2 regions of the Pseudomonas sp. E141 genome follow, and region 2 is predicted to be linked to the other one. Evidence: riboswitches for the same ligand, from Rfam matches in the RefSeq annotation. Region 2 holds a riboswitch; the other holds the start of a gene.
The links. A riboswitch is a leader RNA that binds a small molecule or an ion and turns the genes downstream of it on or off. The one in region 2 is predicted to bind cobalamin.
Positions count from the first base shown of each region.

Region 1: linked by a shared signal. The riboswitch ahead of cobO (cob(I)yrinic acid a,c-diamide adenosyltransferase) and the one ahead of cobW (cobalamin biosynthesis protein CobW) in region 2 are both predicted to bind cobalamin.

Region 1 is NZ_CP084024.1:4,180,205-4,194,758, reverse strand. Features, by position in the region: gene mazG (nucleoside triphosphate pyrophosphohydrolase) at 1-549, shown strand, start outside; gene GKKCFE_RS18770 (DUF2058 domain-containing protein) at 576-1,115, shown strand; gene GKKCFE_RS18765 (hypothetical protein) at 1,239-1,433, opposite strand; gene GKKCFE_RS18760 (DUF3108 domain-containing protein) at 1,847-2,560, opposite strand; gene purN (phosphoribosylglycinamide formyltransferase) at 2,569-3,231, opposite strand; gene purM (phosphoribosylformylglycinamidine cyclo-ligase) at 3,231-4,289, opposite strand; gene GKKCFE_RS18745 (DUF2066 domain-containing protein) at 4,655-5,713, shown strand; gene GKKCFE_RS18740 (AI-2E family transporter) at 5,745-6,818, shown strand; gene hda (DnaA regulatory inactivator Hda) at 7,000-7,704, shown strand; gene GKKCFE_RS18730 (C40 family peptidase) at 7,916-8,542, shown strand; gene GKKCFE_RS18725 (C40 family peptidase) at 8,708-9,241, shown strand; gene GKKCFE_RS18720 (PQQ-dependent sugar dehydrogenase) at 9,342-10,652, opposite strand; gene GKKCFE_RS18715 (hypothetical protein) at 10,720-11,304, opposite strand; cobalamin riboswitch at 11,464-11,701, shown strand; gene cobO (cob(I)yrinic acid a,c-diamide adenosyltransferase) at 11,780-12,391, shown strand; gene GKKCFE_RS18705 (cobyrinate a,c-diamide synthase) at 12,388-13,782, shown strand; gene bluB (5,6-dimethylbenzimidazole synthase) at 13,779-14,429, shown strand; gene cbiB (adenosylcobinamide-phosphate synthase CbiB) at 14,426-14,554, shown strand, end outside.
Region 2 is NZ_CP084024.1:3,453,025-3,467,578, forward strand. Features, by position in the region: gene cobN (cobaltochelatase subunit CobN) at 1-1,461, opposite strand, end outside; gene cobW (cobalamin biosynthesis protein CobW) at 1,465-2,529, opposite strand; cobalamin riboswitch at 2,629-2,842, opposite strand; cobalamin riboswitch at 3,043-3,265, shown strand; gene GKKCFE_RS15350 (CbtB domain-containing protein) at 3,368-3,556, shown strand; gene GKKCFE_RS15355 (CbtA family protein) at 3,568-4,263, shown strand; gene GKKCFE_RS15360 (cobalamin biosynthesis protein) at 4,260-4,664, shown strand; gene cobM (precorrin-4 C(11)-methyltransferase) at 4,740-5,486, shown strand; gene nfuA (Fe-S biogenesis protein NfuA) at 5,678-6,262, opposite strand; gene GKKCFE_RS15375 (fatty acid cis/trans isomerase) at 6,357-8,648, opposite strand; gene metH (methionine synthase) at 8,803-12,513, shown strand; gene GKKCFE_RS15385 (DUF2970 domain-containing protein) at 12,627-12,845, shown strand; gene GKKCFE_RS15390 (nitrite/sulfite reductase) at 13,384-14,554, shown strand, end outside.

The sequences.
Region 1 (14,554 bases), 730 kb from region 2:
CATCCCCATGTATTTCCTACCGGTGACCTCTACGCGCCCGTGGACATCCCGCGCCTGAGCGAAGAACAGGTCAAGCAGCGCTGGGAAGAAATCAAGGCCGAGGAGCGGGCCGAGAAGGCCTCGGCACCGGAGCAGCTGTCGTTGCTTGACGATGTACCCGTTGCCTTGCCGGCGTTGTCCCGCTCGGCGAAGGTGCAAAAACGTGCGGCTCAGGTCGGTTTCGACTGGCCAGGCCCGTTGCCGGTGCTCGACAAGGTCCGGGAGGAGCTGGACGAAGTCCTCGAAGCGATGGCTGACAACGATTCGGTGGCCATCAGCGATGAGATCGGCGACCTGCTGTTCAGCGTAGTGAACCTGGCCCGGCACCTGAAAATCGACCCGGAAACGGCCCTGCGTGACGCCAATGGGAAATTCGAGCGACGTTTCCGATTTATCGAACAGGCATTGCGCGACACCCACCGTCCCATGGAAGATTGCACCCTCGAAGAGTTGGACGCCTTATGGGGCGAAGCCAAACGTCAGGAAAAGAATTTGCCCAGCTGTGGCTGAGGCTGTTGCCTAAGTGAGTAAGCACCATGAGCCTTTCCCTTCGCGACCAGTTGCTCAAAGCAGGGCTGGTCAACCAAAAGCAGGCCAAGCAGGTCGGCAAAGAGAAACAGAAACAGCAGCGCCTGGCCCACAAGGGCCAGATCGAACTGGATGACTCCCAGCAGCGCGCCGCCCAAGAGGCCATGGCCGAGAAGGTCAAGCGCGATCAGGAGCTCAACCGTCAGCAGCAGGAAAAAGCCGAGCAGAAAGCCCGGGCCGCGCAGATCAAGCAATTGATCGAAGTCTCGCGTTTGCCGAAGCTGACCACTGAGGATTATTACAACTTTGTCGACGACAAGAAGGTCAAGCGCATCTCGGTCAACACGCTGATGCGCAACAAGTTGAGCAGCGGCTCGCTGGCGATCGTCCATCATGCCGGCGGCTACGAAGTGATCCCGCGCGAAGCGGCCCTGAAAATCCAGGAGCGCGATCCCAAGCGCATCGTGCAGCTCAATACCCAGACCGAAGAAGTGGATGCTGATGATCCGTATGCGGCGTATCAGATCCCTGATGATTTGATGTGGTAAGGATGAACTGAACACTAAACTGTGGGAGCGAGCCTGCTCGCGATGGCGGTCTGTCAGCCAACATTGATGTCGCTGATCCACCGCTATCGCGAGCAGGCTCGCTCCCACAGGGATTCTTATCGTTCAGGATTCTGTCATTTCAGCCGAGCGCTGCCTTTCCTGGCATTCCAGCTCGGCTTTGTAGTTATGGGCATCCGTCTCGGAGTGGAACATCCCCACCAGCAGGTCCTGTTGGTGTACGTCCCAGATGCGGATACCGGCGGCAATACCTTCGTGGGACATATGAGCGTCATCGCGTTCAGTTACTTTCACAGTCATCTTGCAAGCTCCAATCTCTGTTATCTGCAGCAAGGCGTGTGCAGGACTTTGTTATAGATTTGGGTAGCCGGCTAAGTAAATGCCTGGGCCTGTTAAGAAAATTTCATGAAAAACTCAGCGATCCCGCAGGTCAGGCAATGCGCGGCATTCGGTCGCAGGGTGTTTTTCATGAAGAAGTTTTCATGTTTTGGGGGGGAATGTCGGGCAGTCACCTTGTGGGAGCGAGCCTGCTCGCGATAACGGTGTATCAGTCAATACCGATGCCGGCTGACCTAGCGCTATCGCGAGCAGGCTCGCTCCCACCGATTCATCTTCCACAGGTTAACTTTGTACGGGTGCAGTTTTAGTGTTCAGGAAATCCGCGCATAAAAAAGCCCCGCACTGGGCGGGGCTTCTCTTGATATCGGTGTGGATCAGCTGCCTTTGACAGCCTTGCCGTTGACCGTACCGTCCTGGAGCATGATGTTGTACTCCTTGCCGTCGGTCTCGACCTGTTGCAGGCGTACCAGCAGGTAATCCCAATCCTTGGCGAACCAGAGCACCGTGATGCGTTTGCTTTTTGTCGGGTCGCGCACGCGCTCGACCTTGATCGCGTCGATCTGGCCGGCTTTGGTATCGACCTTCTCCGGGCCCAGTACGCGGAAGTCGTAGGTGTCGATCTCGCCATCATCGACAACCTGATAACTCATGCTTTTCTTGCCGGCCGCCACGTCGTGCTGCAGGGCCAACTGATAAGTGGATTTATCGACCATGCCACGGTTGAGTGGCAGTTTGACCGGATCGCCGCGATCGGTACCGGTGACCATCTTCGTGTTCCAGTCGAAATCCAGATCGGCTTTCTTGGCCTTGCCCAAGCCGCCACGTTCAAAGTGGTAGGACTGTGGCAGCAGTGTGTCCTTGTCCAGGGTCAGGGTGCTTTCTTCCGTCAGGCTGGCGATCATCATCGAAGCCTTGAAGCTCAGCTTCCAGGTGCCGTTGGCCTCTTTGGTCAGGCTGCGCTCGGCGGTGCCGCTCATGGGCAGCTGTTTCCAGTCGGCGGTGTAGCTGGCGGAGAACGGTTGAAGGTCTGCGGCCTGTGCCAGGGGCAGGGCAAGCAGAGCGCAAGCGAAGAGCAGGGCGCGACGCATAAAATCTCCTAGTATCGAATCAAATGGCCGCTGGCGGCGAGCAACTGGCCGTCCAGTGAGGCACCGCGATCGTCGAGGGTCAGCCGGCCTTCGGCAAACCAACGCACGGCCATCGGGTAGATCTGGTGTTCCCGGGCGTGAACCCGTTGGGCCAGGCTTTGCGGCGTGTCGTGCAACTCTACCGGTATTACTGCCTGTACGACCAGTGGTCCGCCATCGAGTTCCTCGGTGACGAAGTGCACCGAGCAGCCATGCTCCGTGTCTCCGGCCTCCAGCGCGCGCTGGTGAGTGTGTAACCCTTTGTATTTGGGCAGCAGCGATGGATGGATATTGAACAGGCGGCCCTGGTAGTGACGCACGAAGCCGGCGCTGAGGATGCGCATGAAGCCGGCCAGGACCACCAGTTGCGGATTGAACGTGTCGATCTGTTCGATCAGCGCGGCATCGAAGGCTTCGCGGCCATCGAACGCTTTGTGATCCAGGACGCGGGTGTCGATACCCGCATCCCTGGCGCGTTGCAGGCCGTAGGCATCGGCGCGGTTGGAAATCACCGCGCGGATGCGGACCGGGCTATCGCCGGTCCGCGTGCTGTCGATCAGGGCCTGCAAGTTGCTGCCGGTGCCGGACAACAGCACCACGACATCACAGGTTGCAGACTTCTGTTCTTGCATCAGTGAGCCTTAAGGTTTTTCAGCTCGACCTGGGCAGCGCCTTCGGCGGCGGTACTGATCTGGCCGATGACCCAAGGTTGCTCGCCGGCTTCACGCAGTACATTCAGGGCCGTTTCAACGTGCTCCTGGGCCACGCAGATCACCATGCCTACGCCGCAGTTCAGCACGCGGTGCATTTCGGTTTCATCGACGTTGCCTTTCTCTTGCAGCCAGTCGAACACGGCCGGACGGGTCCAGCTCGCCACGTCAACCACCGCCTGGGCGCCTTTTGGCAGTACGCGCGGGATGTTGTCCAGCAGGCCGCCGCCGGTGATGTGGGCCATGGCCTTGACCGCGCCGGTGTCCTTGATCAGCTTGAGCAGCGGCTTGACGTAGATGCGGGTCGGGGCCATCAGCAGGTCGGCCAGTGGCTTGCCGTCGAGCTGGGTGTTCTCGATGTCGGCACCCGAGACTTCGATGATCTTGCGGATCAGCGAGTAACCGTTGGAGTGCGGGCCGGACGATGGCAGGGCGAGCAGGGCATCGCCAGTGGCGACTTTCGAACCGTCGATGATTTCGGATTTTTCCACGACACCGACGCAGAAGCCGGCCAGGTCGTAGTCTTCGCCTTCGTACATGCCTGGCATTTCAGCGGTTTCGCCGCCGACCAGGGAGCAGCCGGACAGCTCGCAGCCGGCGCCAATGCCGGTTACCACCTGGGCGGCGGTGTCGACGTTCAGTTTGCCGGTGGCGTAGTAGTCGAGGAAGAACAGCGGCTCGGCGCCGCACACCACCAGGTCGTTCACGCACATGGCCACCAGGTCGATGCCGATGCTGTCATGCTTGTTCAGGTTCAGGGCCAGACGCAGCTTGGTGCCGACGCCGTCAGTGCCCGAAACCAGCACCGGTTGCTTGTAGCCGGCCGGGATCTCGCAGAGGGCGCCGAAACCGCCCAGGCCGCCCATGACTTCCGGGCGCGCAGTGCGCTTGGCGACGCTCTTGATGCGTTCGACCAATGCTTCACCGGCGTCGATGTCTACACCGGCGTCCTTGTAGCTCAGGGAGGGTTGCTTGCTCATGATCCAGGCCTTTAGGGGGGATTTCTGGGTAACGACCGACCGCCGGGGCCATTGAATAACCGTTGTACGAATTATTCCGGGTGCCCAGCCATTGCCGGTCTGCGAAGGCGCGCGATTTTATCAGGCTTGAGGGGCAGCGGCCATCCTCGCGCCGACGGGCAGGGACATATCCTTGGAAAAAAACCGATATTTCTCCTATTGGTGCTGCGCGATGCGTCTGTATAAGGTGTAGCGGTAACCGGCTATGGTTATGACAGTGCGAAACTTCCAGCGGGTGTGTGAATGTTTTGCCAGGTGCTGTGGTCACAGCCATGCTCAATTTTCTTCACACGGCCTGTTCCAGCCGTTATGTCCGGGAATCTTCCATGCGTTTTTTCAAACTCTTGTCTGTGGGCTGCCTGTCGTTGATCAGCGTGGCGAGCCATGCCGAAAACCTCAATAGCCTCTATCAGGTGCTCGAGCCGGTCAGCAGCCAGGCCCCGCAAGAGCGTGACCAGGCGACTTTGCGCGCCCTCGACACGCTGGTGCTGCGCCTGACCGGCGATGCCAAGGCCGCGCAGAATCCCGGTCTGGCGGCGATCCGCAAGGACCCCCAGCAGATCATTCTTCAATATGGTTACGACGCCGGCCCGCCGGAAAGCCTCAAGGTGGATTTCGATCCAGCGAGCACTGACCGGGCCTTGCGCTCGGCGGGCTTGTCGCTGTGGGGCGCGAATCGGCCTGCGATCCTGGGCTGGTGGCTGAACGACTCGGCTGAAGGTTCCAACCTGGTAGGCGATGGCCAGGGCAGTGCCGAGCCACTGCGCCGCGCCGCCCAGCACCGCGGCCTGCCGCTGCACCTGCCCCTGGCGGATTTGAGCGAGCAGATCGTTGCTACCGCACCAAACCTGGAAGGCAGTGATCCGGCCCCGCTGCGCGAGGCATCGCAGCGTTATGGTGCAGACGCCTTGCTGGCGGTCCATGCCAAGGAAGAGGGCGGCCAATGGCAGGCGACCTGGCGCTTGTGGCAGGGTGACCAGCGCGAGCAGGGCAATGCCCAGGGCGCCGACCCTGCCGCCCTGGCTGATGCGGTGATGCTGGCGGTGAGTCAACGCCTGGCGCCGCGTTTCGTTACCAAGCCGGGCGTGGCCACCGAGCAGCTGCTGGAAGTGCAGGGCATGAACCTGGAGCGTTATGCGGCGCTTGGGCGTTTGCTCGAGCCGTTCGGTGGGCAGTTGCAGCGGGTTGAAGGGGACCGGATCATTTATCGGGTCAAGGGCAGCGCCGAACAGTTGAAAGCGCAATTGGCCCTGGCGAAACTGCAGGAAATTCCTGCCGGCGAAGCCGTCGCGCCAGTGCCAGTACCCCAGCCAGCCGCTGATGGCTCCATTCCGGCCGCCGCGCCAGCGCCAGCGCCGACCGCCAACCTGCAGTTTCGCTGGTAGTTTTTCTTTCTTATATAGCTAGGAGTGGTTCATGGGCGATACGCGGCGTTGGTTCTGGTTGGGTGGGGTCGCCCTGCTGTTTGTGTTCATCTATTTGCTGCATCCGATCCTCACGCCGTTCCTGGTTGCGTTGCTCCTGGCCTATCTGTTCGACCCACTGGTAGATCGCCTGGAAAAACTCGGCCTGTCCAGGACCTGGGGCGTGGTGTCGGTGTTTGGGCTGATCATCTTGATTGTCATTGCTCTGATGCTGGTGCTGATACCGATGCTGGCCAAGCAACTGATGCGCCTGTACGAGCTGGCGCCGCAGATGCTCGACTGGTTACAGCACACTGCCGTGCCGTGGGTGCAGTCGAGGCTGGGGTTGGCTGAAGGCTTCTGGAAGTTCGACAAGGTCAAGGCGGCCATCAGCGAGCATATGGGCCAGACCTCTGACATCGTCGGTGTGGTGTTGAGCCAGGCCACAGCCTCGGGGCTGGCGTTGATCGGTTGGCTGGCGAACCTGGTGTTGATTCCGGTGGTGGCTTTTTATCTACTGCGCGACTGGGACTTGATGATGGCCAAGATTCGCAGCCTGCTGCCACGCCATCGTGAAGAACGCATCATGACCCTGACCGGCGAATGCCATGAAGTGTTGGGGGCGTTTGTGCGAGGGCAATTGTTGGTGATGGTGGCGCTGGGCTTCATCTATGCGGCGGGATTGATGCTGGTGGGCCTGGAGCTGGGGCTATTGATCGGCTTGATCGCCGGGCTGGCGGCCATCGTGCCCTACATGGGCTTCGTCATCGGTATCGGCGCGGCGTTGATTGCCGGCTTGTTCCAGTTTGGCGGTGATCTGTACCCGATGGTCGGCATCGTGGCGGTGTTCATGGTCGGGCAAGCGCTGGAAGGCATGGTGCTGACACCGTTGCTGGTGGGTGATCGCATCGGCCTGCATCCAGTGGCGGTGATCTTTGCGATCCTGGCAGGGGGTGAGTTGTTCGGTTTTACCGGGGTCCTGCTGGCGCTGCCGGTGGCGGCGGTGATCATGGTGCTGGTGCGTCATATGCACGATCTGTACAAGGATTCAGACATCTATAGTGGCGTCGAAGACCCCGAGCTATAGCGCCAATGGCGGGCGCGGCGGTTGTCCCAGCGTCAGGGAAACCGTCGCTCCATCGTTCTGTCGCTGCAAACCTTTGATTTTGCTCGTGGTCCGGCGCATTGTGCGGTCCGCGTCACGGGTATAAACTTTGCGCACTTTACACAGAGGCCACTAACGGTTCTTTTGGAACTGTTCAGTCAGCATGAAACCGATTCAGCTGCCCCTAGGTGTGCGTCTGCGTGATGACGCCACCTTTATCAACTACTACCCAGGCGCCAATGCCGCTGCACTCGGCTATGTCGAGCGGCTTTGCGAAGCCGACGCCGGCTGGACCGAGAGCCTGATTTATCTGTGGGGCAAGGACGGGGTGGGGCGCACGCATCTGTTGCAGGCCGCTTGCCTGCGGTTCGAGCAATTGGGTGAGCCGGCGGTGTATCTGCCATTGGCCGAGTTGCTGGATCGCGGCGTAGAGATCCTCGACAATCTTGAACAGTACGAACTGGTCTGCCTGGATGATCTTCAGGCGGTGGCCGGCAAGGCTGATTGGGAAGAAGCGCTGTTTCACCTGTTCAACCGGTTACGCGACAGCGGCCGGCGTTTGCTGATTGCTGCATCGACGTCGCCGCGGGAGCTGCCGGTGAAGCTGGCCGATCTCAAGTCCCGTCTCACCCTGGCGCTGATTTTCCAGATGCGCCCGCTCTCCGATGAAGACAAGCTCCGTGCATTGCAGTTGCGCGCTTCCCGGCGTGGCCTGCACCTGACCGATGAGGTCGGGCACTTCATCCTTACCCGCGGCACCCGCAGCATGAGCGCGTTGTTCGAACTGCTCGAACGTCTCGACCAGGCGTCGCTTCAGGCCCAGCGCAAGCTGACCATCCCTTTTTTGAAAGAAACCCTTGGCTGGTAGAAGTCGCAGCAATAGTGGCTTATAGCCTGTTTCTACCACGGCACAGCCCGCGTCCCTTCTGGGCTGCAGGCTGCAGAGGGTTGAAAACGGTTGGGGCGCTTAGATGTAAACCTAAAACCGAGAAGTCACATTTGCATCGATTGAATTTGCAAATGAGCTTGATAGTGGGCATAGTCTCGCCATCTTTACAACTTCAGCCACGGTCGTGCCCATGCTAAGTCGCTTCGCACCCCTGGTGCCTCTCGCACTCGTTACCCTGTTGTTCGGTTGTGCTGCCCACTCTCCAGTGTCCCAGCAAGCGCAACAACCACAGGTTCAAAATTCCGTTACTGCCCAGTCTTCCTCTGTTGCACTTGAGGAAGAAATGGCCACCGACAAAGAGCTGGCAGACTTCGCCGGCAGCAAGCCTTATCAGCTTCCGGTGCTGGCTGACAGCATCCTGGAGCGGGGCATGTCCTTGATCGGTACCCGCTATCGTTTTGGCGGTTCCTCCGAGGCCGGCTTCGATTGCAGCGGTTTCATCGGGTATCTGTTTCGCGAAGAGGCTGGCATGAGCCTGCCGCGCTCCACTCGCGAAATGATCAACGTGAAGGCCCCGCTGGTTGCTCGTAACGAGCTTGAGCCGGGCGACCTGCTGTTCTTCGCTACCAACGGTCGTCGTGGTCGCGTCAGTCACGCCGGTATCTACCTGGGTGACAACCAGTTCATCCATTCCAGCAGCCGTCGCAGCGGTGGCGTGCGAATCGACAGCCTGGGCGACAGCTACTGGAGCAAGACCTTCATCGAAGCCAAGCGCGCACTCGCGATGGCACCGACCGTGGTCACTGCTCGCAAGTAAGCTCACAGTTTGTAAGGCAAACTTAAAGTCTTACTTGAAGTTTGCCTCATAGCCGCTAGAATCCATGATCATTGATTGATGGCAATCCGCCTGCGTACTCCGCAGGCGGCTTTGTTTTCATGCCCACGGCAGAAAAGCCGCATCCAGATCAGGATTGTTCTGCATATGTCGACGTCGGCCCGCCTCGCTCTCATGCTCCTTGCCGCGCTGCTCAGCGCTTGCGCCAGCCGTACCCCGCCACCTGCGCCAGTGCGGGCTCCGGTGGTATTCGCTCCCGCGCAAAGCTTTTCCCCGGTTGCCGAAGACGTGCTGTTCCGGGCGCTGGGGTTGGTGGGGACACCCTATCGGTGGGGCGGCAATACGCCGGATTCAGGCTTTGATTGCAGTGGCCTGATCGGCTATGTGTATCGCGATGCGGCCGGTATCTCGCTGCCGCGCTCCACCCGCGAGATGATTGGCATGCGCGCCCAGAGTGTCGATAAGGACGCATTGCAGACCGGTGATTTGATTTTCTTCGCCACCAACGGTGGCTCTCAGGTCAGCCATGCCGGGATCTATGTCGGGGAGGGGCGTTTCGTCCATGCACCAGCGACCGGGGGTACGGTCAAGCTCGATAGCCTGTCCAAGGCTTATTGGCAGAAAGCCTATCTGAGTGCCAAGCGTGTGCTGCAACCGGCGCATCTGGCGCGTAATCCCTGACGATTCAAGTTCGCTTTTTGCGCCGGCTCAGCAGAGCTCTTGTGGCGAGAGAACAATCCCTCGCCACAGGTTCCAGTGTTCAGGTCAGCTTCTTCAGCGGTTATTTAGCCCAAACCCGCCAAATCTTGTTCCCCACATCATCTGCCACCAACAGCCCGCCCTGTTTGTCGATCACCACACCCACTGGTCGGCCTTGGGCTTTTTCATCTGCATTCAGGAAACCGGTCAGCACATCCACCGGTTGCCCCACCGGCTTGCCGGCGTTGAAGGGGACGAAAATCACTTTATAGCCGCTGTGGGGTTTACGGTTCCATGAGCCGTGCTGCCCGATGAAAGCCCCTTCGGTAAACGGCGCTGGCAAGGTGCTGCCTTCGGCGAACGTCAGGCCCAGTGACGCGGTGTGGGGGCCGACGGCGTAATCCGGGGCGATGGCCTTGGCCACCAGTTCCGGTTTTTGTGGCTCGACCCGCTTATCGACGTGCTGCCCGTAATAGCTGTAGGGCCAGCCATAGAAGGCGCCGTCCTTGACTGAAGTGATGTAGTCCGGCACCAGGTCGCTGCCGATCTCATCGCGCTCATTCACCGCGGTCCATAGCGCGCCACTGCGCGGCTCCCAGGCCAGGCCGTTGGGGTTGCGCAGGCCCGAGGCGAAGATGCGGTGATTGCCGCTGGCACGGTCCACTTCCCAGATGGCCGCGCGGCCTTCCTCGGCCTCCATGCCGTTTTCCCCGACATTGCTGTTCGAACCGGTAGTGACGTACAGCTTGCTGCCGTCCTGGCTGGCGATCACGTTTTTGGTCCAGTGGTGATTGAGCGTGCCACCCGGCAGGTCGACGACCTTGGTCGGCTGCGCCTTGATTTGCGTATCGCCCTCTTTATAAGGGAAGCGAATCAGTCGGTCGGTGTCGGCCACGTACAGATCATTGCCCACCAGTGTCATGCCGAACGGTGAATTGAGGTTTTCCAGAAAGACCGTACGGGTTTCGGCGATGCCGTCATGATTGGCATCACGCAACAGGGTAATGCGATTGGGGCTGGGCACCCCCGCACCGGCGCGGCCCATGACTTTCTCCATGACCCAGCCACGAATGCCTTTGGAGTCGTCCGGTTTGGGCGGTGCGTTGGTTTCTGCCACCAGCACGTCACCGTTGGGTAGCACGTAGAGCCAGCGTGGATGATCCAGCCCTTCGGCGAATGCGCCCACTTGCAGGCCCTGGGCCGGGGTAGGTTTGGCGCCATCCGGCCAGCCGATAGCCTCGGCAATGTTGACGGTGGGGATCAGGGTCTTGTTCGGTTCCGGCAGTTTTGGCGAGGGGCCAGTGCCGTCGGAAACCTGAAGTGTGGAGGACTCGCCGCAAGCAACAAGCCCTGCGGCCAATGCGACGATCAGAAGGTGTGGTGGCTTGAGCATGCGGGCTTCCCTATGAGTGCATGGTGGTTATTCATAGAGAAGCTTAGACCCGCGATGGTTCAACCGGTCAGCCGTGGGCCTGCTTGAACAGCACGGCGATGCCCGGATGATACTGCCCGGCCTCATTGCGCAACTTGCGATAGGCATAAGGGAAGTACCAGGCCACGGCGCAGGTATTTTCCTTCTGCAGTTCATCGATCATGTCCTGCAGTTCTTCCGGCGTGGCGCTCTGCTGGGCCTTTTGCGGTGCGACGAACAGGCAGCCCAATCGCAGGTCACTGGAATAGCTGATACGTTTGGCGTCGCTGGTGATGTCGAGCAGCGGCTGGGTGAGATTGAGGTTCTTGACCTTCGGCCAGCGTTGAGTGGCCTGGATGAAAGCACGCTCCTCGGTGCCGGCGATGAACAGATCGGCGCTGACGTTGCGTTCGCCTTCTTCATTCTGTTTGCGAGTGGGGGTGTTCTGCAGCGTGACCATCTCGGCCATCCAGGCTGCGGCCGAGAGCAAGCCAAGATTGGCTTTTTCATCGAACCAGTAAGGTGTGTCGTTATCGCCGCGCACGGCGTTGTAACGGTCGATACAGTCAAACCAGCGTTCCAGCACCGGGCGCAGGAATTCCAGTTTTGGATTGCTGATGATCATGCCTTGCATGCTTTTGCCCTCTTGTTATTGTGATATCGGGTCGTGATGCCTATTTGATATCACTTGCCGCAGCATGGCACAAGATTGGCGTCATTTTATTGATCAGGGCCAATGTCCGCTGTTGAACCTGTGCCGGCTTTAATTGACGCTCCACCCCCAACCCTCTAACCTTCGCGGCTTGTTTCAGGTGCTCTGTGACCGGGCGATCGTTGGGTCGACAGAGTGAAACAGGGAAGCCGGTGAGTGCATACGAACCCGGCGCTGCCCCCGCAACGGTAAATGAGTCAACGCTGCGCCTGGCACTACACAGGCCACCAGCCACTGTGTCCGTACGACATGGGAAGGCGCGCAGCCCGGCATCACGCCGCTCATGAGCCCGGAGACCGGCCTGATTCATCCAACGGCATCACGGTGGGCGATGCCAGGCTTGTTGCCGTCTTTTTTGTGCCCGCCCGCCGTTATCCAATCCCAACGGAGAGCTCCCATGACCCACACCCCCGATCGCGACGAACGCCACCTGGCGCGCATGCTGCGCAAGAAAGCCGTGATCGACGAGCGCATCGCCAACTCGCCAAACGAATGTGGCCTGCTGCTGGTGCTGACCGGCAACGGCAAGGGCAAGAGCAGCTCTGCGTTCGGCATGCTGGCCCGGTCCATGGGCCATGGCATGCAATGCGGCGTGGTGCAGTTCATCAAGGGGCGTAACAGCACCGGTGAAGAGCTGTTTTTCCGTCGCTTCCCGGAGCAGGTGCGCTTTCATGTCATGGGCGAAGGCTTCACTTGGGAAACCCAGGATCGCCAGCGCGACATCGCCGCGGCTGAAGCGGCCTGGGCAGTTTCGCGTCAATTGTTGAGCGACCCGTCCATAGGCCTGGTGGTGCTCGATGAACTCAACATTGCCCTCAAGCACGGTTACCTTGACCTGGACCAGGTGTTGAGCGACTTGCAGGCCCGTCCGCCGATGCAGCATGTGGTGGTGACCGGTCGCGGCGCCAAGCCGGAATTGATTGAACTGGCCGACACCGTCACCGAAATGGGCATGATCAAGCACGCGTTCCAGGCGGGTATCAAGGCGCAGAAGGGCGTCGAACTGTGAGCGATGTTCCCTTGGCGAGTCGTCACTGCCCGGCGGTGCTGATCGCCGCTCCTGCTTCCGGGCAGGGCAAAACCACGGTCACCGCCGCCCTGGCCCGCTTGCACCGTAAGCAGGGGCGCAGGGTGCGGGTCTTCAAGTGCGGGCCTGATTTCCTCGACCCGATGATCCTGGAGCGGGCCAGCGGCGCGCCGGTCTACCAACTGGACATGTGGATGGTCGGCGAGCAGGAGAGTCGTCGATTGTTGTGGGAAGCTGCTGCCGAAGCCGACTTGATTCTGATCGAAGGGGTGATGGGGCTGTTCGATGGCACGCCATCGAGTGCCGATCTGGCCCGGCACTTCGGCGTGCCGGTGCTGGCGGTGATCGATGGCACGGCCATGGCCCAGACCTTCGGTGCCCTGGCCCTGGGCCTGGCGCGGTATCAGCCGGACTTGCCTTTCGCCGGGGTACTGGCCAATCGTGTCGGCACCTTGCGTCATGCGCAGTTGCTCGAAGGCAGCCTGACCGAAGGCCTGCGCTGGTACGGCGCCCTGTCACGGGAAACCGGTATCGAGTTGCCAAGTCGCCACCTTGGGTTGGTCCAGGCCAGTGAATTGAATGATCTGGACCTGCGCCTCGACGCCGCCGCCGATGCCTTGGCTGGCAGTTGTGAAGTGGCGTTGCCGCCGGCTGTGGAGTTCGTCGCGCCAGCGGTGATTGCCGCGCAGCCGTGGCTGGAAGGTGTGCGCATCGCCGTGGCCCGGGATGAAGCGTTCGCCTTCACCTATGGCGCCAGCCTTGATTTGTTGCGAGCGATGGGGGCGCAACTGAGCTTCTTTTCACCTATTCATGACAGCGAACTGCCGGAGGCGGACAGCCTGTATCTGCCCGGTGGCTATCCGGAATTGCACCATGTGGCGCTGGCGCAAAACGCCCCGATGCTGGCGGCGATCCGCGCGCACCATCAAGCAGGCAAACCCTTGCTGGCTGAATGCGGCGGCATGCTTTATCTGTTGGACTCGTTGACGGATGTGGACGGCACCCGTGCCGAGCTGCTTGGGTTGCTGGCCGGTGACGCGCAGATGCAAAAGCGTCTGGCGGCCCTGGCGCTGCAATCGGTGGAGTTGCCGGAGGGCACTTTGCGCGGGCATACCTATCATCATTCCCTCACCAGCACCGGGCTGGAGCCGATTGCCCGAGGTCATAGTCCCAATGGCGGGCGTGGCGCGGAGGCGGTTTTCCGGCAGGGTCGGATGACGGCTTCCTATGTGCACTTCTATTTTCCGTCGAATCCAAGGGCGATTGCCGCGCTGTTTGCACCTGATCCTGAGGCCGCTATCGCAAACAGGCTCGCTCCCACCTCCGATCACCTGACCCCTGTGGGAGCGAGCCTGCTCGCGAAGCGGCCATGACAGACACCGCTTTCTCTCAGGCCGAACGCGATGCCGTCTACCGGGCCATCGCCGAACGCCGCGACATGCGCCACTTCACCGGCGGCACCGTTGAGCCAGCGTTGCTGCGCCGCCTGCTGGAAGCCGCGCATCAAGCCCCCAGTGTGGGTCTGATGCAGCCGTGGCGGTTCATTCGCATCAGCGACCGCGCCTTGCGTGGGCAAATCCGTCAACTGGTGGAACAGGAACGCATCCGCACCGCCGAGGCCCTGGGTGAGCGCAGCGATGAATTCATGAAGCTCAAGGTCGAAGGCCTCAACGACTGCGCCGAAGTGCTGGTGGCGGCGTTGATGGATGATCGCGAGCGCTATGTCTTCGGTCGACGAACCCTGCCGGAAATGGACCTGGCCTCGCTGTCCTGCGCGATCCAGAATCTGTGGCTGGCCTCTCGCGCCGAAGGGCTGGGGATGGGCTGGGTTTCGCTGTTCGAGCCCCAGGCCCTGGCCGAGCTGTTGGGCCTGCCCGCCGGCGCCAAACCGCTGGCAATATTGTGCCTGGGGCCGGTCGAGGGGTTTTACCCGGCACCGATGCTTGCCTTGGAAGGCTGGGCGCAGCCGCGTGCGCTGGATGAATTGCTCTACGAAAACCATTGGGGAGTAAGCCCATGAGTGTGGCGTTGCTCAGTGCTGCCGCGGTGGCGCTGGATGCGCTGTTGGGCGAACCCCGACGCTGGCATCCGCTGGTGGCGTTCGGTCGCTTTGCCGATCGTATCGAACAGCGTTTCAACTCCGGC
Region 2 (14,554 bases):
GAACATCGGGTCCTGTTCGGGCGCGCCCCAGCGCTCCAGCACCGCCTGGCGATTGGCCTCGGGCAATGCGTCGAACATGGCCCGGTAAGCATCCAGCGCCAGGCTCTGGTGACAGGGCCGCTGGTCAAGACTGTCCAGGTCGTTGCTGACCCCGCCGAGCAACTGCTGGATCAGCGCGGTGCCGCTCGCAGGCAGTTCAGCCGGCAGCGGATAACCCTCGGCCTGCAAGGCCCGCAGGATATTCACTGCCGCCGCCGGGGTGTCCAGGCCGACGCCGTTACCGATGCGCCCATCCCGGGTCGGGTAATTGGCGAGGATCAGCGCCACACGCTTTTGCGAGTTGGGCAGGCACGCCAGGGTAGTCCAGCGCCACGCCAGCTCAGCGACAAAATCCATGCGCTCGGGCACGGCCCGGTAGCAGACCACATCGCTCTGGCTGCGCTCGCTGCGCCAGGCCAGGTCCTTGAAACTGATGGGGCGACTGATGATCCGCCCGTCCAGTTCCGGCAGGGCAATGTGCATCGCCAGGTCCCGCGGGCCCAGACCCTGCTCACTGGCGCGCCAGCCAGGCTCGTTGTCCTGGGCGCAGATCGCCTGGATCACTGGGATGTTGCGGCGAAACGGTCGCAAGTGCGGCGCTTCGGGGCTCGATTGGGCGAAACCGGTGGTGTTGAGGATCACCCCCGCCGCCACCTCATCCAGCCAGTCTTCAACCAAGGCCAGGCAAGCAGGCTCCTTGAGGCTCGCCACGGCAATGGGCAAGGGATTGAGCCCCGCCGCTTGCAGACGCTGGCAAAACACGTCGATGAACGCCGTGTTCGCTGCTTGCAGGTGGGAGCGATAAAACAGCACCGCCGCCACCGGCTGCCCGGCCCGCCAGTCGCTTTGCCAATCACTCAGGCTGGCGTTGGTTCGTTCCGGATGGTAGATCGCCGTGCGCGGCAGGGTTTGCGGTTCGCCCCAAGGATAGTCGCGACCGAACCATTGGCTGGCCAGGTTATGGAACAGGTCCAGGGCATTGCCCAAACCGCCTTGGCGCAGGAACTGCCAGAGCCGGTCCCGATCCTCATTGGGCACGTTGCTCAGGTCGCTGAGTTCCGGATCGGGTCGATCGTCCCCCGGCACCAGGATCAGCTTCACCCCGCGCTCGGCCAGTTCCATAAGACGTTCAATGCCGTAGCGCCAATAACCGATGCCGCCATGCAGGGAAAGCAGGATGACCTTGGCGTGACGCAACACGTCGTCGAAATACAGATCCACCGAGGCGTGGTTTTGCACCTGCATCGGGTTGGCGAGGCGAAACTGCGGATAGTCGTCCGGCAACTGCCGCGCCGCTTCGGCCAGCAGCGCCAGGCTGGAGTCGCCGCTGCACAGGATCACCAGCTCGGCGGGGGTTTGTCCGAGATCGGCAATGTTGTCGTCCGACACGAAACCGCCGGGCTGGGTCCTGAGCAGGTGCATGGCTTAGACGCTGAGGGCGGCGCGCAATTGCGCTTCGAGCAGCCCGGCATCCAGCGCCTGGCCGATCAGCACCAGACGGGTCACCCGCGCTTCATCGGCGCCCCACTGCCGGTCGAAATGTTTGTCGAAGCGCGTGCCCACGCCCTGGATCAGCAAACGCATCGGCTTGCCAGGAATGGCCGCGAACCCCTTGACCCGCAGCACGCCGTGCTGGACCACCAGCTGGGTCAGCGCGTCCAGCAGCAGGCTTTCGTCGGCCTGGGGCAGTTCGATGGAAATGGAGTCGAACGCGTCATGATCATGGTCGTCATCGTCGCCGTCATGGTGATGATCGTGATGGCTGTGGCGGCTGTCGATGTGCTCCTCGGAGCCGGCGCCCAGGCCGATCAACACTTCCAAAGGCAAGCGGCCGCTGCTGGCTTCGATGATCTTGACCGCCGGCGGCAGTTCCTCGGCCACTTCCAGGCGCACCTTGGCCAGGTCTTCAGGGCTGATCAGGTCGGCTTTGTTGAGGATTACCAGATCGGCGCTCGCCAGTTGGTCGGCAAACAGCTCGTGCAGCGGTGATTCGTGGTCCAGATTGGGGTCAAGCTTGCGCTGGGCATCGACCTGGTCCGGGAACGCGGCGAACGTGCCGGCGGCCACGGCCGGGCTGTCGACCACGGTGATGACCGCATCGACGGTGCAGGCGCTGCGGATTTCCGGCCACTGGAAAGCCTGGACCAGCGGTTTGGGCAGGGCCAGGCCGGAGGTTTCGATAAGGATGTGATCGAGGTCACCGCGCCGCGCCACCAACTCGCGCATCACCGGGAAAAACTCTTCCTGCACGGTGCAGCACAGGCAACCGTTGGCCAGTTCATAGACGCGACCGTTGGCTTCTTCTTCGGTGCAGCCGATCGAGCACTGCTTAAGGATCTCGCCGTCGATGCCCAGCTCGCCGAACTCATTGACGATCACGGCGATGCGGCGGCCCTGGGCGTTGTCGAGCATGTGCCGCAGCAAGGTGGTTTTACCCGAGCCGAGGAAGCCGGTGACGATGGTGACAGGGAGTTTGGCCAGTGTTTTCATCGGATGCCCTTTGGCAAGGTGGCGGGCAAACGGGACGACAATCCGCACGCATGGGTGCACGCGGAAGATTTCGCCACCGGATCACCCCGCCCGGTTGTAGTGAGAATCTGTGTCGAGGCAGGTCTCCTGGCTGACGGCGGGCCAGTCATTCGACTGGCAGTTACTGCGCCTTCCCGTGCACCCTTGGTCAAGAGCATGCACAGTGGCCTTGCAGAAACATCACCGTTCACAGTTGCGGGGGCAGCCGCGGCTTGGACCGCGTTCCCTTCTTAGCTTCGGCCAATGCCGAAGAACCTCGAAGGCGCAAGGCTACGCAGGGTGTGGGGGCGGGTCAATGTCCGCAGGTGAGTTCTGTGGTGTCTTGCGGGCCCTATCGCGAGCAGGCTCGCTCCCACAGTAAATCTCGCCGATCACAAAATTCATGTTCAACAAAGCTCAACTGTGGGAGCGAGCCTGCTCGCGATGGGCGCAACGGGTATCAGCCAATTGACGCCCCGCCCCCGCCCATGCTCTCCTGTGCGCCTAGTTACGGGTGCCCTTCACAGGGTGAAACGGGAAACCGGTGAATCGTGTGCTTTACTTCAAGGCCACGTCAGTCCGGTGCTGCCCCCGCAACGGTAAGCGAGAGAAGCGTCAGATCCACTGTGCCTCACGGTATGGGAAGGTGACGCTTGTCGGCCAGGCACAAGCCCTGCCCCTCGCGAGCCCGGAGACCGGCCCATGACTCATGCATCAACAAACCCGCGGTGGGCGGGCGCTGTTCGAACCTTGGCGGGCCTGCGCCCGGGGTTTCATTGCGCTCGCTTCACCCGATGACAAGAGACCATAGGGAAGCGCCATGTCGACCATCAGCAGCACCGCCCGTACCGCCAGCAGCTCCACGACCCTGAGCCAGCGCCTGAGCGCGGCGATTTTCGCCTCGATCCTCGGTGCAGGCCTGGTCTATTTCGCCGGTTTCTCCCACATCGAAGCGGTGCACAACGCGGCCCACGACACCCGCCACAGCGCCGCATTCCCGTGCCATTGAGACCTGACGACATGATCAAGCGTATCGCGCAAACCGCCGGTTTCAGCGGATTGCTGGCCGCCCTGCTGCTAACCCTCCTCCAGAGTTTCTGGGTATCGCCGCTGATTCTGCAGGCCGAAACCTACGAAAGCGCACCGGCTACCGAGCACCATGAGCACGCCGCTGGGGCCGTTCACTCCCATGATGCCCAAGCGTGGGAGCCGGAAGACGGTTGGCAACGACTGCTCTCCACCACCGGCGGCAATCTGGTGGTCGCAGTGGGTTTCGCCCTGATGTTGGCGGGCTTGTACACGCTGCGGGCGCCGACTCGCACGTCCCAGGGATTGCTTTGGGGTTTGGCCGGTTATGCCACGTTTGTCCTGGCCCCCACCCTCGGCCTGCCACCGGAGCTGCCCGGCACGGCTGCGGCCGATCTGGCCCAACGGCAGATGTGGTGGATCGGCACGGCGGCCTCCACTGCGGTAGGTATCGCCCTGATTGTCTTCGGCAGGCATTGGTTGCTCAAACTGTTGGGCGTGGCGACCTTGCTGGTGCCCCATGTCATCGGTGCGCCGCAGCCTGAGGTCCACTCGATGCTGGCGCCCGAAGCACTTGAAAGCCAGTTCAAGCTCGCCTCGCAAGTGACCAACGTCGCGTTCTGGCTGGCCTTGGGCCTGGTCAGCGCATGGTTGTTCCGGCGTGGCGACCAGGCTCAGCACGACGCATGAGCACCGGGCCGATCCTGGTGGTCGGCCTGGGCTGTCAACGCGGCTGCCCGGCCAGCACGCTGCGAGAACTGCTTGATCAGACTTTGCGGGCACACGGCATCGAGCTCTCTGAGGTTCGCGCCTTGGCCAGTATCGACCTCAAGCGTGACGAGCCGGGCCTGCTGGAGCTGGCCGAGCAACTGGAGTTGCCGCTGACCTGTTTCAATGCCGAGCAATTGTCCAGCTACCAGCAGCGGCTCAGTCACCGCTCCGAGATCGCTTTTGAACGCACCGGTTGCTATGGCATCGCCGAAAGCGCTGCCCTGGCCCTGGCCGACCGGTTGGGCGCGACACCTGCGACGCTGTTGATTCCTCGCCAAAAGACCCCAAGCGCCACGCTGGCATTGGCGGTGACGTCGTAAAACCCGATAATTCGCGCCCTGGATCATGAGCGATCTTCATTCAAAGGGTCGCCCACTCACCTTTAGGAACCGGTCATGACCGTTTATTTCATTGGCGCCGGCCCTGGCGACCCGGAACTGATCACTGTCAAAGGTCAGCGACTGATCCGCAGCTGCGCGCTGATCATTTACGCCGGCTCCCTGGTGCCCACAGCCGTGCTGGAAGGCCACAGCGCCGAACAGGTGGTCAACAGCGCCGAGCTGCACCTGGAGCAGATTATCGAGTTGGTCAAGGCCGCTCACTTCAAGGGCCAGGACGTGGCCAGGGTACACTCCGGCGACCCGAGCCTGTACGGTGCCATTGGCGAGCAGATTCGGTGCCTGCGGGAACTGGACATCCCGTTCGAGATCATCCCCGGCGTGACCGCGACCTCCGCCTGCGCCGCCCTGCTGGGCGCCGAACTGACCTTGCCGGACGTGTCCCAAAGCCTGATCCTCACCCGCTACGCAGACAAAACCGCGATGCCCGCCGGCGAAGAACTGGGCAGCCTGGCGCAGCACGGGGCGAGCATGGCGATTCATTTGGGCGTCAATCATCTGGAAAAAATCGTCAGCGAACTGCTGCCCCACTACGGCGCGGATTGCCCGATTGCCGTGATTCACCGCGCGACATGGCCGGACCAGGATTGGGTGGTGGGTACGCTGGCTGATATTGCCGAAAAGGTCCAGGCCAAGGGCTTTCGACGCACGGCGCTGATTCTGGTGGGACGCGTACTGGGTAATGATGTGTTCAGTGAGTCGTCGCTCTACCGCGCCGGGCACGCGCATCTCTACAGGCCCTGAAAATACAACTTTAAGAGCGGGCTTGCTCCCACAGGGATTTGCGGCGATTAAAAAATCGAACATCACCGCCGCCCCAATGTGGAGCGGGCTTGCTCGCGAAAGCGGTGAATCAGCTTGCGCGGATGTCGGATCCGCCCATAAAAAAACGGCGCTCACGGGCGCCGTTTTTTTATATCCGCAGCGAACACCTATCAGTAGTAGGCGTTTTCTTTCTGCGTGTGGTCGGTCACGTCGCGCACGCCCTTGAGTTCCGGGATACGCTCGAGCAAGGTGCGCTCGATGCCTTCCTTCAAGGTCACGTCGGCCTGGCCGCAGCCCTGGCAACCGCCGCCGAACTGGAGCACGGCGATGCCGTCTTCCACCACGTCGATCAGCGATACCTGGCCGCCGTGGCTGGCCAGCCCCGGGTTGATTTCGGTTTGCAGGTAATAATTGATGCGCTCGTTGACCGGGCTGTCGGCATTGACCATCGGCACCTTGGCGTTCGGCGCCTTGATGGTCAACTGGCCGCCCATGCGGTCGGTGGCATAGTCGACCACCGCGTCGTCCAGGAACGCTTCGCTGAACGAGTCGATGTATGCGGTGAAGCTCTTGAGCCCCAGCGCGGTGTCTTCAGGTTTCTCTTCCCCCGGCTTGCAGTAGGCAATGCAGGTTTCAGCGTACTGGGTGCCGGGCTGGGTGATGAAGATGCGGATCCCGATACCTGGGGTGTTCTGCTTGGACAGCAGGTCGGCCAGGTAATCGTGGGCGGCATCGGTAATGGTAATGGCGGTCATGGAAACTCCTCGCAGGCTTGTCGGCAGTTTACGCCAATCATCGCGCCGGACAAAGTCCTAGTATTTTTGTCAGGAAAGCGCCCGGATATCCTGGTCAGAGGTTCTGGTAGCGATTCATGTCCAGCACCCCACTTTCCAGCGGCGCCGTCTCCTGCAGGTAGTGGCTCAGGTCATGGAAGTACTGCCAGAACTGCGGGTGACTGCGCCGAATGCCCCAGCGCTCGACAATCCGCTCGAACGCCTGCCCGTCCCGGGCGCCCTCCATGGCGTCGACAAAGGCCGGCACTTGCTCGGCGGGGATGTTGAAGATGAAGTTCGGATAGCTGCTCAGCACGCCCGAATAGACCGTCAAGGTGTCCAGCCCCGGCTGGTATCGCAGCGCCTCGCCGAGCAAAAACGCCACGTTACTGTGAGCGCGGTTGCGCAGCAGACTGTAGACCTCACGGCGACCGCTGACGGTTTCGACGCGCAACATGGTCGCTTCCGGCAACTGGTTGATGACGCTCAGGCCCGCCGCCGGTCTGGAAGCCAGGCGACTGAGGGCCTGTTCGGCGTTCTGTAAGGCCGGATCAATGTTCGGACGCGAGCAATAGGCGCCATTACACCGGTTGATCGGATCGGGCCGCGCGTTCAAGTCGCCATAACGAACCAGCAATTGCTGGACGAAATCGCGCTTGGGGTCATCTTCGTCAAGCTTGAGAGCGGTGGGTTTATCGTCGTCGATAGCCTCGTAATCGAGCCACATCTTGAATTTTCCGCCCGACTGATACCAATCGTTGAGGTAGTCCTCGCGGGAATCGGCTGGCATCAGGCGCAGGAAGTTCTGCTCCGCACCGTTGCGAATCAGGTCGAAATACAGTCGCGTCTGGGCCTGGTGGGACACGTTGCCGAACACGTCGAAGTTCACCGCCAACTGATAATAAGTGCGCTCCAGCAATGGAAAGTCGAACAGCCACATCGTCTGTGGCACCTCGCCAATCAGGCCCTTGGTGACCGAAGCACTGTCGAAATGCCGGAAAATGCTCAGCAAGGCATTGTCGTTGCCGGCCCACAGCGTCGACCAACTGGGCGCAGGCAGGTCGGCGTAGTTGTCGCGACGCAAGGCTTCGTACTCGTTGCGCTTGTCCCGGTAGTCCAGCCACAGACTCAGGACGCTGCCCACGTCGTCATTCTGCCCCGGCATCGCCAGCAACGGCGTGGCCTGGCCGCGGTAATTGGGGTCGGTGATGTACAGATCATGTTCCGGGGCCTGGAACAACGCCCAGAAGTTGTCGCGAATCACGTCCGTGGCGATCTGGCCCCGGCAAACCGGGCCGCGGATAAATGTGCGCACGAAATACTCGGCGTTATCGAGCATGAACTGATAGCGGGCCTGGGCCGGGATCGCCTCGAAGGTGGAAAACGGGTTGGCCCGGCGCTCCGGGCCGTACCCTGGCAACGCAGTGACCTGCCATCTGCCGCTGTAGAACAGGCTCTTGATCCGCGCCATTTTTGCCGCGCTCAACCCGTAGGTAATGTGGGTCTTGTGCACGATCACCCCTTGTACCGGCCAGAGCCGGTAATACACACGGGTGCCAGGGTCATCGTTCGGGCGGCGGGTGTTGATCAGATCGATTGGCTGGCCGGTAGGCGTGCGCGAACGTACCCACTGGAAGAAATGCCCCGGCTCGCCATCCTTGAAATAGATGTGCGCCAGAAACCAGTGCTCGAACAACCACCGACCCACCAGGCTTTCCCGGGCGCCGGGGGCGTTGAGCAGGTTTTCCCACTGCACCACCTGCAAGGCTTCGGCGGCGCTCGGCGCCAGCGCTTGCTGATCGATGGGTGCACCCGCGGCCAACCAGCGCTGCAAGGTCTGATATTGCTGGTCGGTCAGGCCAGTGACCGCCAGAGGCATGCCTTCCTTGGGATGCGCGGCGGCGTACTCGTCGAATTGCCCCGGCATCGGGCAGCTGTTGTCACGCTCAAGCCCAAGCACGATGTCCTGGGGCAGCTTGGCGTTGGGCTGCAACGGTGTGTTGTGGCCCAGTTCGAGCATCTGCGCCATCAGCGCGGCCTGACTGCCTTGAGCATCCAGCACGGAATAGAAGCCTTTGCGCTGCCAGGCCCGCTGGCCGGAGGCGTCATAGAACAAACGTGTGGGTTCGGCAGCCTGGCGTCGTTCACCGTCATAGACCGGCAGCTTGCTCGCGCCCCGGGACACGCCTTCGCCACTGCCCAGGTTCAATTGGCACGCAGAGTCATAGCAGGCGTGGCAGGCGACGCATTTTTCCGTGAAGATCGGCTGGATATCGCGAGTGTAGGAAATCGCCGGGGCGGGATCCTTTGCCACTGAGTGAAAAGACAACAGCAGCAACAGACTGCCGAATAAGACGCGGTACGGCATGTCTCGGGTCCCTAAGAGATAATCCGGCGATTCTACCGGGCCGCCATCGCGATGCAAACATGAGCAGGATTCATGCAAAAGCCACCCATGATCAAATCCTGTACAGGTTTGCTATCATCCCCGCCTTCGTAATGGTCTTTTTCCAGGTAGTCCTATGTCCGATCGCAGCGCTCGCCTTTATCTTCTCCAGCAGGCCCTCAAGGAACGCATTCTGATCCTCGACGGCGGCATGGGTACGATGATCCAGAGCTACAAGCTTGAGGAACAGGACTATCGTGGCAAGCGTTTCGCCGACTGGCCGAGCGACGTCAAGGGCAACAATGATTTGTTGGTCCTGAGCCGTCCGGATGTGATCGGCGCCATCGAAAAAGCCTACCTGGATGCCGGTGCCGACATTCTGGAAACCAACACCTTCAACGCCACCCAGGTGTCCCAGGCCGACTACGGCATGCAGGGCCTGGCCTACGAGCTGAACCTGGAAGGCGCGCGCCTGGCCCGCAAGGTCGCCGACGCCAAGACCCTGGAAACACCGGACAAGCCGCGCTTCGTAGCCGGCGTGCTGGGCCCGACCAGCCGCACCTGCTCGCTGTCGCCAGACGTGAACAACCCCGGCTACCGCAACGTGACCTTCGACGAGCTGGTGGAGAATTACACCGAGGCCACCAAGGGCCTGATCGAAGGCGGCGCCGACCTGATCCTCATCGAAACCATTTTCGACACGCTTAATGCCAAGGCAGCGATTTTCGCCGTGCAAGGGGTGTATGAGGAATTAGGCGTCGAACTGCCGATCATGATCTCCGGCACCATCACCGACGCGTCCGGCCGCACACTGTCCGGCCAGACCACCGAAGCCTTCTGGAACTCCGTCGCCCACGCCAAGCCGATCTCCGTTGGGTTGAACTGCGCCCTCGGTGCCAGCGAACTGCGCCCGTACCTCGAAGAACTGTCGAACAAGGCCAGCACCCACGTATCGGCGCACCCGAACGCCGGTCTGCCCAATGAATTCGGTGAATACGACGAACTGCCGGTGGACACCGCCAAAGTCATCGAAGAGTTTGCCCAAAGCGGCTTCCTGAACATCGTCGGCGGCTGCTGTGGCACCACCCCGGCGCACATCGAAGCCATCGCCAAGGCCGTGGCCGGCTACGCACCGCGCCAGATTCCGGAGATCCCGCGGGCTTGCCGCCTGTCGGGCCTGGAACCGTTCACCATCGATCGCAGCTCCTTGTTCGTCAACGTCGGCGAGCGGACCAACATCACCGGTTCGGCCAAGTTCGCCCGCCTTATCCGCGAAGACAACTACACCGAAGCCCTGGAAGTGGCCCTGCAGCAGGTCGAGGCCGGCGCGCAGGTGATCGACATCAACATGGACGAGGGCATGCTCGATTCGAAGAAGGCCATGGTGACCTTCCTCAATCTGATTGCCGGCGAACCGGACATCTCCCGCGTGCCGATCATGATCGACTCCTCCAAGTGGGAAGTGATCGAAGCGGGCCTCAAGTGCATCCAGGGCAAGGGCATCGTCAACTCCATCAGCATGAAGGAAGGCGTCGAGCAGTTCATCCATCACGCCAAGTTGTGCAAACGCTACGGCGCCGCCGTGGTGGTGATGGCCTTCGACGAAGCCGGCCAGGCCGATACCGAAGCGCGCAAGAAGGAAATCTGCAAGCGTTCCTACGACATCCTGGTCAATGAAGTCGGCTTCCCGCCGGAAGACATCATCTTTGACCCGAACATCTTCGCCGTCGCCACCGGTATCGAAGAGCACAACAACTATGCCGTGGATTTCATCAACGCCTGCGCCTACATCCGCGACGAACTGCCTTATGCGCTGACCTCGGGTGGCGTGTCCAACGTGTCCTTCTCGTTCCGGGGCAACAACCCGGTGCGCGAGGCGATTCATTCGGTGTTCCTGCTGTATGCAATCCGCTCGGGCCTGACCATGGGCATCGTCAACGCCGGCCAACTGGAGATCTACGACCAGATCCCGGTGGAACTGCGCGACGCGGTGGAAGACGTGATCCTCAACCGCACGCCTGAAGGCACCGACGCCCTGCTCGCCATCGCCGACAAGTACAAGGGCGACGGCAGCGTCAAGGAAGCGGAAACCGAAGAGTGGCGTGGCTGGGAAGTGAACAAGCGCCTGGAACACGCGCTGGTCAAGGGCATCACCACGCACATCGTCGAAGACACCGAGGAATCGCGGCTGTCGTTCGCCCGGCCGATCGAAGTCATCGAAGGCCCGTTGATGGCCGGCATGAACATCGTCGGCGACCTGTTCGGCGCCGGCAAAATGTTCCTGCCCCAAGTGGTGAAGTCCGCCCGGGTGATGAAGCAGGCCGTGGCCCACCTGATTCCATTCATCGAGGCGGAAAAAGGCGACAAGCCAGAAGCCAAGGGCAAGATTCTCATGGCCACGGTCAAGGGCGACGTCCACGACATCGGCAAGAATATCGTCGGCGTGGTGCTCGGTTGCAACGGCTATGACGTGGTCGACCTGGGCGTGATGGTGCCGGCAGAGAAGATCCTGCAGGTGGCCAAGGAGCAGAAGTGCGACATCATCGGGCTGTCCGGCCTGATCACTCCGTCCCTGGACGAGATGGTGCATGTGGCCCGCGAGATGCAGCGCCAGGATTTCCACCTGCCCCTGATGATCGGTGGCGCCACGACCTCCAAGGCCCACACGGCAGTGAAAATCGAACCCAAGTACAGCAACGACGCGGTGATCTACGTCACCGACGCCTCGCGCGCCGTGGGCGTGGCCACCCAGTTGCTGTCCAAGGAACTCAAGCCGGCATTCGTCGAGAAAACCCGCCTGGAGTACATCGACGTTCGCGAGCGCACCGCCAACCGCAGCGCCCGTACCGAACGCTTGAGCTACCCGGCCGCCGTGGCGAAGAAGCCGCAGTTCGACTGGAGCAGCTACCAGCCGGTCAAGCCGACCTTTACCGGCGCCAAGGTGCTGGACAACATTGACCTCAACGTCCTGGCCGAATACATCGACTGGACGCCGTTCTTCATTTCCTGGGACCTGGCCGGCAAGTACCCGCGCATCCTGACCGACGAAGTGGTCGGAGAAGCGGCTACTGCCCTGTACGCCGATGCCCGGGCGATGCTGCGCAAGCTCATCGACGAGAAACTCATCAGCGCCCGCGCCGTGTTCGGCTTCTGGCCGGCCAACCAGGTGCATGACGACGATCTGGAAGTCTATGGCGAGGATGGCAAGCCACTGGCCCGCCTACATCACCTGCGCCAGCAGATCATCAAGACCGATGGCAAGCCGAACTTCTCCCTGGCCGACTTCGTCGCGCCCAAGGACAGCGGTGTGACCGACTACGTGGGCGGCTTCATCACCACCGCCGGCATCGGCGCCGAAGAAGTCGCCAAGGCCTACCAGGAAGCCGGCGACGACTACAACTCGATCATGGTCAAGGCCCTGGCCGACCGCTTGGCCGAGGCCTGCGCCGAATGGCTGCACCAGCAGGTGCGCAAGGAACATTGGGGTTACGCCAAGGACGAAAGCCTGGACAACGACGCCCTGATCAAAGAGCAATACACCGGCATCCGCCCTGCCCCCGGCTACCCGGCCTGCCCGGATCACACCGAAAAGGCCACCTTGTTCCGCCTGCTCGACCCCGAGGCCAGCGAACTGAAGGCTGGACGCAGCGGCGTATTCCTCACCGAGCATTACGCCATGTTCCCGGCGGCAGCCGTCAGCGGCTGGTATTTCGCCCATCCCCAGGCGCAATACTTCGCCGTGGGCAAGATCGACAAGGATCAGGTCCAGAGCTATACCGCGCGCAAAGGCCAGGACTTGAGCGTGACTGAGCGCTGGTTGGCGCCGAATTTGGGTTACGACAACTAAGAGCCTTAAAGGATCGCAGGCTCCTACAGGGTTTTGTGTATTGCTGTAGGGGCTGCCGCAGGTTGCGATCTTTTGTCTATGCTTGTTCCAAACCCATGGCAGACGAGGGATTTATGGACGATCCGATCGACAACAAGCCGCCGACCCTGTGGCAGATGGTGCACAGCGTGCTGGCTGCCGCCTTCGGCGTGCAGAGCGGCAAGAATCGCGCCCGTGACTTCACCCACGGCAAGCCGAGTCACTTCGTGGTATTGGGCATCGCCTTCACGGTGATCTTCGCCCTGACACTGTTTGGCATCGTCAAGCTGGTGGTGCATCTGGCGGGGTTGTAAATCTGTCTACGACACACGTAACCCCCCTGTGGGAGCGAGCCTGCTCGCGATAGCGGTTTGTCAGTCACTTCATGATTGACTGAACCACCACTATCGCGAGCAGGCTCGCTCCCACCGTTTTTTCACCACCGCTCTATTGGTGACTGACCCAGAACACCGCAGTGCCCACCACCAGGATAATCAGGAACAAAATGGCCCAGGCATCAACAGTACTGTCGCTTTTCCTTGCTTTGGTCGGATTGCTCATTGCATCGCCTCTTGTCGGTTTTGTAGGTGATTGCATAGGGACTCGACCACAGTTAAGACGATGATTGCCCGCACGACAAATGTGGGTTAGGCAATAATCAATCCCATTAGTCGATTTGGTTCTTTACATATACTCAAACATCACTTTTGCGCATAACTCAAAACAGGTATCTTGCACCGGCTCCTGTAGGAGTGCGCGGCCGTGCGCGCAGAATTGCCGAGGCAGAATCCGATTCCAGCGAGCCAACACGCAGCTGTTTCTGATCGGCCCAAGCCTGAGAACGAGACTTATATGTACGTATATGACGAGTACGATCAGCGGATCATCGAGGACCGCGTCAAGCAGTTCCGTGATCAGACCCGACGCTATCTGGCAGGCGAGCTGAGCGAAGAAGAATTCCGCCCTCTGCGTTTGCAGAATGGCCTGTATATCCAGCGCTTCGCCCCGATGCTGCGCGTAGCGGTGCCCTATGGCCAACTGACCTCGCGTCAGGTGCGCATGCTGGCCAAGATTGCCCGCGACTACGACAAAGGCTATGCCCACATCAGTACCCGCCAGAACGTCCAGTACAACTGGCCGGCCCTGGAAGATGTGCCCCAGATCCTGGCTGAACTGGCCACCGTGCAGATGCACGCGATCCAGACCAGCGGCAACTGCCTGCGCAACGTCACTACCGACCAGTTCGCCGGTGTCGCGGCCGATGAGTTGATCGACCCGCGCCCCTGGTGCGAGATCGTTCGCCAGTGGACCACCTTCCACCCGGAATTCGCCTACCTGCCGCGCAAGTTCAAGATCGCCATCAATGGCTCGACCTCGGACCGTGCGGCCATTGAAGTCCACGACATCGGCCTGGAGACGGTCTACAACGCCGCCGGCGAGCTGGGCTTCCGTGTGCTGGTGGGCGGCGGCCTGGGCCGTACGCCGGTGGTCGGCGCGTTCATCAACGAGTTCTTGCCATGGCAAGACCTGCTGAGCTACCTAGACGCCATCCTGCGGGTGTACAACCGCTACGGCCGTCGTGACAACAAGTACAAGGCGCGGATCAAGATCCTGGTCAAGGCCCTTACGCCAGAAGTGTTCGCCGAAAAGGTCGAGGCCGAAATGGCTCACCTGCGCGGCGGCCAGACCACCCTGACCGAAGCCGAAGTCCATCGCGTAGCCAAGCATTTCGTCGACCCGGACTATAAGGCCCTGAGCAACCAGGACGCCGAGCTGGCCGCGCTCGACAAAGAACATCCGGGCTTCGCCCGCTGGCGCACCCGCAACACCCTGGCCCACAAGAAGCCTGGCTACGTCGCGGTGACCCTGTCCCTGAAGCCGACCGGCGTCGCGCCGGGCGACATCACCGACAAGCAGCTGGACGCCGTGGCCGACCTGGCTGAGCGCTACAGCTTCGGTCAACTGCGCACCTCCCACGAACAGAACATCATCCTGGCGGACGTTGAACAGAGCCAGTTGTTCA